2 regions of the Synechococcus sp. MEDNS5 genome follow, and region 1 is predicted to be linked to the other one. Evidence: predicted binding sites of a transcription regulator. Region 1 holds the regulator's gene; the other holds the start of a gene.
The links. Region 1 encodes NtcA, which controls nitrogen genes in cyanobacteria. Its sites were predicted from a motif close to GTANCNNNNGNTAC; they were not measured.
Positions count from the first base shown of each region.

Region 1 (3,889 bases):
ACGGAGCCTGTTTGGACGACTTGGCCCTCAAGGACGACTTCCAAATCCGTGTCGACGAGCACGAGCCCGCACTTGCTTCGGCCTGGATCCAGAGCGGCGATGCGGGTCAAGGAGAGTCCTCCGCAGGGGTGGGCTTGAAGCTGCGTTGAAGCCGAATCTCAATCGCCACGGGGTCGGCTGTTTCAGTGCCGCCGAGTGCCACCGCTTCCAGCTCAACCCGTCCGGTGCTGCGATCGATCAGGGTCTGTCCAAGCGCGTTCAGCGCCTGGGAGTCGAATTGCAATCCTTTGCTGATGGATCCGCGCCGTTGAATCTCCGCCAGCGTTGAGGCCAGTAGCAGGTTCAGCCTGTTGCGGACCTGTTCCGCGGATGTTTCTCCGCTGGCCAGGGCGGTCGCCGCAAGCACCTCGCCATCGCGGGTGATGGTGAGGTTCGGCCTGACCTCAGGAAAGGCATACACAACCGTTTCTCCCTGCAGCACGTTGGCGGCCGAGCGCAGCAGCACAACCCACGTGCCTGGTTTGCGGATGGCGTCTTCCAGGCGTTTGATGTCCTGACGGGGCACCAACAGGATCTGCTTATCGGGCGCTTGCCCTGGGAGAACCTGCTGGTAAGCCTGCAAATTGGCCTCTCTCAGCACCTGGTCGATCACCTGGCGCGCCTGGTCAGGACGTTCAAGCTTGAGGGTGGCTGTTGCGAGGGGCTGGCCACTGCTGATGGCCACATTGCCGCGGCGCAGGGCCAGAAGATTGCCTTCCAGCTGTTTCAACTCGGCTTCGCCGGAGCGGATGCGATTGCGCACCGCGGCAAGCTCACGGTCGGTTCTGCGGATTTCGTCGTCGCGTTGGCGAACGTCCTGGCTCAGGCGCAGTCGTTCTGCTTCCAGTCGGCGCGTTTGCTCCTGTAGGGGTTTGAGTGTTTCTCTCAGCTCGTTGGCTTGCTTGCGCGCTTCTTCAAGGCGTCTGCGCGCTTCGATTTCATCCTTGCGCGCTGTCTCGAGTTGTTGTCTGGATTGTCTCTGCGCCGACCGGCTGGACTCCAGGTCCGCCCGGCTGGTGCGCAGCCGGGCCTGGAGGTCATTCAGTTCAAAAAGGCCAACGCGCAACTGCCGACTCACGAGCAGCATCAGGCCCAGGGAGAGGACGCTGATCAGACTGCCGGTGAGCACCGTGATCACCACCGCGGTCTGACGGGGACGCAGGCCGAAGAGGCTCAGCCGAGCCTTGCCCACCCTGGATCCGAGGCGATCCCCCAGGGTCGAGAGCACGCCTCCGAGGACCAGCAATGACAGCAGCAGTAACCAGCCGGTCACAGTGAATTCATTGCAGGGCGTGCAGGTTAAACGCCGCTATCTTCACCCGTCCGACGGTCAGCTGAAGCGTTTGGCCAAGGCGATCGGATCGAGCACTGTGATTTTTTTGCGGTCAATCTCTACAAGTCCCGAATTGCGTAGGTCTCCAAGGAGGCGGGTAATCGTGACCCGGGTGGATCCAATGGCCTCGGCGATGGCTTGGTGCGACAGCCGCAGATCGATCGTGATCCCCTGGTTCCCAGGGATGCCGAAGTCGCGGCAGAGCACCAGCAGAAAACTCACCAGGCGGGACGACATGTCGCGGTGGGTGAGTGTTTCGATCATGGTCTCCGTTTGGAGAATTCGGCTTGAAAGTCCCTGCAGCAAGAGCAGTCCAACCGAGGTGTCGGCTTCGATGGCCTGTCGGACTGATGTGGCGGGAGCCGTGACCATTTCCACTCTCGTGAAGGCTACGGAGTGGTAGAAGCGATCGGAGCGATGGCCGGTCAGCAGAGAAAGCACACCGAACAGGCTGTTCTCTCGGAGCAGCGCCACGGTGATCTCCTCCCCTGACTCGTAGACGCGAGAGAGGCGCACCGCACCTCGGCGGATCAGGTAGACACGCTCGGCGGGATCGCCCGGGAAGAAGATGGTTTTGTTGCGTTCCACCAGCTCCGTGTTGGCGCCATCCAGGTCTCGGATCACCTCCAACAGGGTTCTGCTGGAGGGAGCGGGTGCGTTGGCCAAGCTCACATTGGTGGCTCGACCGGCCTGGGGCACTGTGCGACTGAAGCCGCGGATCACTTCGGGCATGGCCAGCACATCGCTCAGGGGAAGCTAAGAAGTGATCGACTCTCACCCTGTAGCAACGCACACGGTTCGAAGGGCTCAGCGCAGTTGTAGAGCCTCGTTCTGGGCGTCCATGAGCTGCTTCAGCCCAGGTTCCGCTCGGTCGAGGAGCAGGTTCAGTTGCTGCCGGCTGAAGGCTGTTCCTTCCGCTGTTCCCTGCAGTTCCAGCAGGTCACCGCGGTCGTTCATCACCACATTGAGATCAACATCAGCCCTGGAATCCTCGCTGTAATCCAGATCCAGCAGGGCCTCGCCCCCGAGTAGCCCCACCGACACAGCCGCCACCTGGGAGCAGACCGGATTGGTCTGGAGGACCCCCTGCTGCACCAGGGACGCGCAGGCGCGATGCAGGGCCAGCCAGGCTCCGGTGACGGAGGCGGTGCGCGTGCCTGCGTCGGCCTGAATCACATCACAGTCGACCAGCAGGGTGTTCTCTCCCAGCGCCTCCATGGAAAGTGCGGCTCGCAAGCTGCGGCCGATCAGGCGTTGGATTTCCTGGGTGCGTCCAGAGAGCTTGAGCCATTCCCGTCGCTGGCGTTCGGGGGTGGAGCCAGGCAGGAGCCGGTATTCCGCGCTGAGCCAACCGAGGCCCTGATCACGGCGCCAACGCGGTACGCCTTCTTCGCGGCAGACGCTGCAGAGCACAGCGGTTTGGCCGGTGCGAACGATCACGGAGCTGAGGGCGAAGCCCATGGGATCCCATTCGACGGCGAAGGGCCTCAGTTCGGACGCTTGGCGTCCGTCTTTGCGGGAGCTGGTGTTCATGCCTGGCGACGATGGCTTGATTGAGCCTGCCAGTTGGACCGAGACACCATGGGCCGAGACACCATGGATGGTGTCAAAGGGCTTGTGGATCGGATTCGCACCGCTAGATTCAAACTCTGCTGGGCCGTCTGGACACCAGCCCTGACGCCAGCGACCGAGATGACAACCAGCCTGAGCCCCAGCCATCGATCCCGAGACGCCCGCAGTGCGGATCATCGGACGCTGGAGCAAGCCGGTTTGCGCGGACTGCCTGCCCTCGAGCCGAGGCCGCCGTTGCATCTGGTGGCCCAGGAGGGACAGCTGCAGGTTCACACGGCCCCGTACCGTGGCAGTTACGGCACCGTGTTAAGTCAGGCTCTGCGCAGCGCAGGGCTGGGGAGCCGGGTGATGGTTGCCCAGTTCCTTAAAGGCGGTGTTGTGCAGGGGCCTGATGCAGCCGTCACGCTTTGTGATCGCCTCGTCTGGATGCGTCCGGCCGTTCTGGAGTGCCTGTCTCAGCCTGTTGCTCAAGCGGAGCCAGGGGTTGTGGACGCTGTGCAATCCATCTGGAACGCCTGTTCCACGCAGCTGAGACGTGGAGATCTTGATCAGCTGGTGCTCGACGAGCTCGGTCTGGCCATTGCCTACGGCTATCTCGATGAGCAGGAGGTGCTGTGTCGTCTGGAGCAGCGTCCGGCATCGATGGATGTGATCATCACGGGGCCATCCATCCCCGACTCACTGATGGCTCTGGCTGATCAGGTCACGGAATTGCGCAGGGGGTTCTGATGCTGAAAAACGATCGCTGGATCACCGAGCAAGCTGCTCAGGGGATGCTTGAGCCCTTCCAGGCAGGGCTCGTGCGTCATTTGGAGCCTGATCAGAAGTTGCGCCCAGTGTTGAGTTTCGGTTGTTCGTCCTATGGCTATGACCTGCGCCTCTCACCGCAGGAGTTCCTGATCTTCAAGCATGTGCCGGGCACGGTGATGAACCCCAAGCGCTTCA
Region 1 covers NZ_CP047952.1:354,946-358,834, forward strand. Annotated here, with positions in the region: gene SynMEDNS5_RS01520 (resolvase) at 1-110, opposite strand, end outside; gene SynMEDNS5_RS01525 (DUF3084 domain-containing protein) at 107-1,312, opposite strand; gene ntcA (global nitrogen regulator NtcA) at 1,370-2,104, opposite strand; gene rph (ribonuclease PH) at 2,180-2,905, opposite strand; gene SynMEDNS5_RS01540 (cob(I)yrinic acid a,c-diamide adenosyltransferase) at 3,065-3,673, shown strand; gene dcd (dCTP deaminase) at 3,673-3,889, shown strand, end outside.

Region 2 (3,889 bases), 530 kb from region 1:
GCCAAGGCTGCCTCTTGGCCTATGCGGGCCTGAACTTTGAGACGTGCCTGAACCATCACATTCAGCATCACCACTCGCCTGGATCTACCAAGGATCCCGACTACTGCAACGCGGCTGATCCCTCACCCGTTGCCTGGTATGCACGCTTTCTCAGTCACTATCTGAACCCGATGCAGTTGCTCAAGCTGGCGTGCTGCATGGCCCTTTTGCTGTTGATCATGCCCGCCAATCAGCACCAGCCACTGCTCACGTTGGTGTTGATCTATGTGCTTCCTTTGATCATCAGCTCCTGGCAACTTTTTGTGGTGGGAACTTTTCTGCCGCATCGCAAAAATCCCCACAAAACTGATGGTTTCCATCAGCCCATCAGCCTCAATCTTCATCCGATTCTGTCGTTCGCAGCGTGTTACCACTTTGGCTATCATCGCGAACATCACAGTTATCCAGCAGTGCCCTGGCATCAGCTCCCAGGAATCCGCACTGCAGTCGCCCAAACCTGAACCTGGTTCAGCACCCCTGTCCCCAACCCTCAACTTTTCAAAACCATGTCAGCAGCTGACTGGACACACCAGGAACAATCAATCGCTAAACACGCCTTTGAAGCGGGCAAGCAGCGCTCGATTGAAGCTCTGATTTTGATACTGAAAGAACAAAGCGCTCTGCTCGACTCACCCGAATCCATCTGGAAGTATCACGATTTCCTTAGCAGCGAGCGTTATCAATACGAAGGCCGAGCCGAATTCGATACAGCCAATATTCTGTTTAATCTGGCCGATATGATCAAACAGAATTTAATAAGTTACGAAGATCTTGAAGGCCTTGAGCAAACAAAGCTCAGCAAGATCAAAGCCATGGCCATGTTCTGAAATCAGCCCAGGCTGAACTCATGCTGTTCAACTGAGGAATGCATTGAATTGGCCTTCGGTTGAATCCTGATCGAGGCCGGCCTCAGAGCACAGGCCAGGGCACGGAATGGCTGATGCACGCCCTCCACAATCAAAGTTCCCATGGGATGGGAGTGGGCAAGATTCAGCTTCATCATCAAACAGGCTGTGAAACGGAATCTGCGTCGCCGCGATTCCTTGTTGCAGCCTCGCGGATTCAATGGCTCTTGACGAGCCAAGTAAAGGAAATCTTCCAGGCCGTACTTGAAAAGTTGTCGCCGTTGTCACGGCCGACTTTCCCTGCCCCTCTAACCATGAGCTGATCGACATGTTCAGCCATGACCAGCGAACAGGCCATTGAATTGATCGGCTCCGCTGTGGACTACAGCCAACAACGCAGCAAGCTGCTGGCCAGCACGGAGCGATTGTCCGACGCTGAGGCCATCCGCCGAGAATTCGATGAATGGCTCAACCCCACCGGGGATTGCCTGCCCCTGATGCCATGCCCGCGGCCAGAAGCGAGCTGATTGCCCCCTCAATTCATCACTGTGTATCCGCATGAACGACACGGCAGTTGACGGCTTCGCTATGAAGAGTCTGTAGCAACAGCTACAAGAACACGTTCACCTCACCTTTGGTGAGGCGCAGTTCGACTCAGGCCATGGAACGGGGACCTGAGCTTGCTTCGAGGAACCATCATGACGCTCACCTATCGCGGCCAGAAGTACGTGCCGAATCACACTGCAGCCACACGGCAGCAGCCTGTGGTTCTGAAGTACCGCGGTCTCAAGTTGGCCAAGTGAACTGATGCCGCCACATGGCGGACCTGCGGCCCTGCTCAGGCAGGGCCTTTTCATTGCTCTTCCCACAACGCCTGATGACAGCAGGCCGAAAGCAATGGCATTTTGAAACCATGAAACAGCGCTCCCTGCTGCAGCGGCTCGGCTCTTATCTGATGGGGCTGGTAGATGAGTACTGGACCATGCGCGAACCGCAGAGCTATGGCGAAGAAGCCCCCAGCTGCACGGTGCGCTGCGACGACGAGCACTGCGATCGTGCGGACTGATCAAAACGACCCGGTGGTGGTTGATACCAACCATCAACAAAAGGGTGTCGATCTGCTCAATCAGCGCCCTGAGCCGCTGAGGCGCTGAAGTGACCATTGGTAACTTCCGCTCAATCCATGGATCCGTTTTGAAAGCAACGCCTTTGCAATCACTGATTGCCGTGGAAGCCCATTGCATCCACGGTGCCTGGCAACTGGTGAGCTACCTGGTAGAGGAGAAAATCAGTGGCAACACCTTCAGGCCGATGGGTGACCACCCCATGGGCTACGCGCTGTTCACCCCGGCCGGACGGGTGTCGTTCACGCTCACCGCTGAAGGCCGCAAACCAACAACCGACCTCGAGGGCGACGCGGCTCTACTGAGCAGCCTTGTGGCTTACTCCGGCACCTACAGGCTGGAGGACGACCGCTGGATCACTGCGGTGGATGTGGCTTGGAAGCCGGAATGGGTGGGCACGGAGCAGACGCGCTTCTTCTCAATCGACGCCAACGAGCTCACGGTTCGCACCCCATGGCGGGTGATGCCCAACTGGCCGAAACAAGGCCCGACCCGCAGCATCGTGATCTTCAAGCGCTGCAGCTGAACCTTGCTCACTGCAGGGGATCAATCAGGCCATACAGCAGCGCCATGACCGCCATCTGGGTGCGGTCGCGGGCACCGAGCTTGTCCATGGCGTTGCCCACATGGGTCTTCACCGTTTCCACCGAGAGGCCAAGCAGGGTGGCGATGGCGTTGTTCTTGAGGCCGCGTGCCACCCCGGCGGCCACCTCCAGTTCGCGCGGGGTGAGTTCCTCCACCAACGGCGGCAGATCGGGTTGCGGAGTGGAGGCAGCGATGCGGCGGATCTGCTCGGGGAAGTACACACCGCCATCAGCGAGGGTGCGCAGGGCATTGATCAGATCACCGCGGCCGGTGCCCAGGCTGGATTTGAAGATCACACCATCAGCGAAGGCTTCCATCGCCTCCTGCACCACCGTCTGGGTTTCGCGCACCAGCACGATCAGGAGCTGACAGGTGGGCAACTCCGCCTTCACCCGGCGAAGCAGGTTGATGCCATAGCCGGATTCGAGATCCGAGCTGCAGATCAGTAGATCCGGCTGGGTGCGCATCACCAACTCCAAGCCTTCGTCTTCCGTGGTGGCGGCACCCACCAGGCTCGCGGCAATCGCATCAACCAGCACGAACGAAACCAGCGCCAGGCGGTCGCCGAACACCACAACAATGCGGCGCTCCTTCAAGAACGCAGAGGCCTGCGCGATCGCCTCCTGATTGGCACGGGAGTCGAGCCGAAGCTCCATGGTCGCCACACGGATACCCGGTTTTTAGCGCGGATGCTCCGGACGCACCTGCTGGGGATCACGCCACACCACGCCGCGGATGCGGGATGGATAGCGCGCACGGGCCAGCCGCCAGGCCTCCAGAGCATCGGCCACCTCCACGGTGTGGGTGGTCAGCTGACCATCGCGCTCAAGGATGAGGTCGTAGGCGGGGGACATCGCGCTGGATCGTGCAGCCCCTTCATTGAGGCAGAGATCGGCGGGTTGCACATCCCTCAACTGAGGGAGAGGGCTGCAGCAGGCACGCCGTTTTCACTTTCAGCGGTCTGCGGCCGATCGGCAATGCGCGATTTCACTGATTGCACTTGTCGCCTGGAACACCAACACTGTGTTCATTGAGATCGGAGGCACCCATGACGGCCGACACTCCACCCGAGCCAACGCAAGAAGCTCGCTGACTTTCTGGCCCCTGCTCCAACAGTTTTCACGCATCAGAGAGGGATCGCCCTTCGGCAGGCACTGAGGTTCGCCACGTCGATCGGCACTCCATCTGCACCGTTCCAGGTGCCCCACGGAGTCAACCACCCTCCCACCTAGGAACCTGGCCCCAGGCGCCACAGCCAGTCGCTTCGACCCTTTCTTTCAGTCCACTTGCTGGAGG
Region 2 covers NZ_CP047952.1:880,203-884,091, reverse strand. Annotated here, with positions in the region: gene SynMEDNS5_RS04575 (fatty acid desaturase) at 1-500, shown strand, start outside; gene SynMEDNS5_RS04570 (hypothetical protein) at 546-866, shown strand; gene SynMEDNS5_RS04565 (hypothetical protein) at 869-1,009, opposite strand; gene SynMEDNS5_RS04560 (hypothetical protein) at 1,223-1,411, shown strand; gene SynMEDNS5_RS04555 (DUF4278 domain-containing protein) at 1,583-1,687, shown strand; gene SynMEDNS5_RS04550 (hypothetical protein) at 1,798-1,950, shown strand; gene SynMEDNS5_RS04545 (lipocalin-like domain-containing protein) at 2,040-2,534, shown strand; gene SynMEDNS5_RS04540 (response regulator transcription factor) at 2,542-3,249, opposite strand; gene SynMEDNS5_RS04535 (hypothetical protein) at 3,274-3,498, opposite strand.
Region 2: the regulator NtcA is predicted to act here: its motif matches at 1,484-1,497, upstream of SynMEDNS5_RS04555 (DUF4278 domain-containing protein).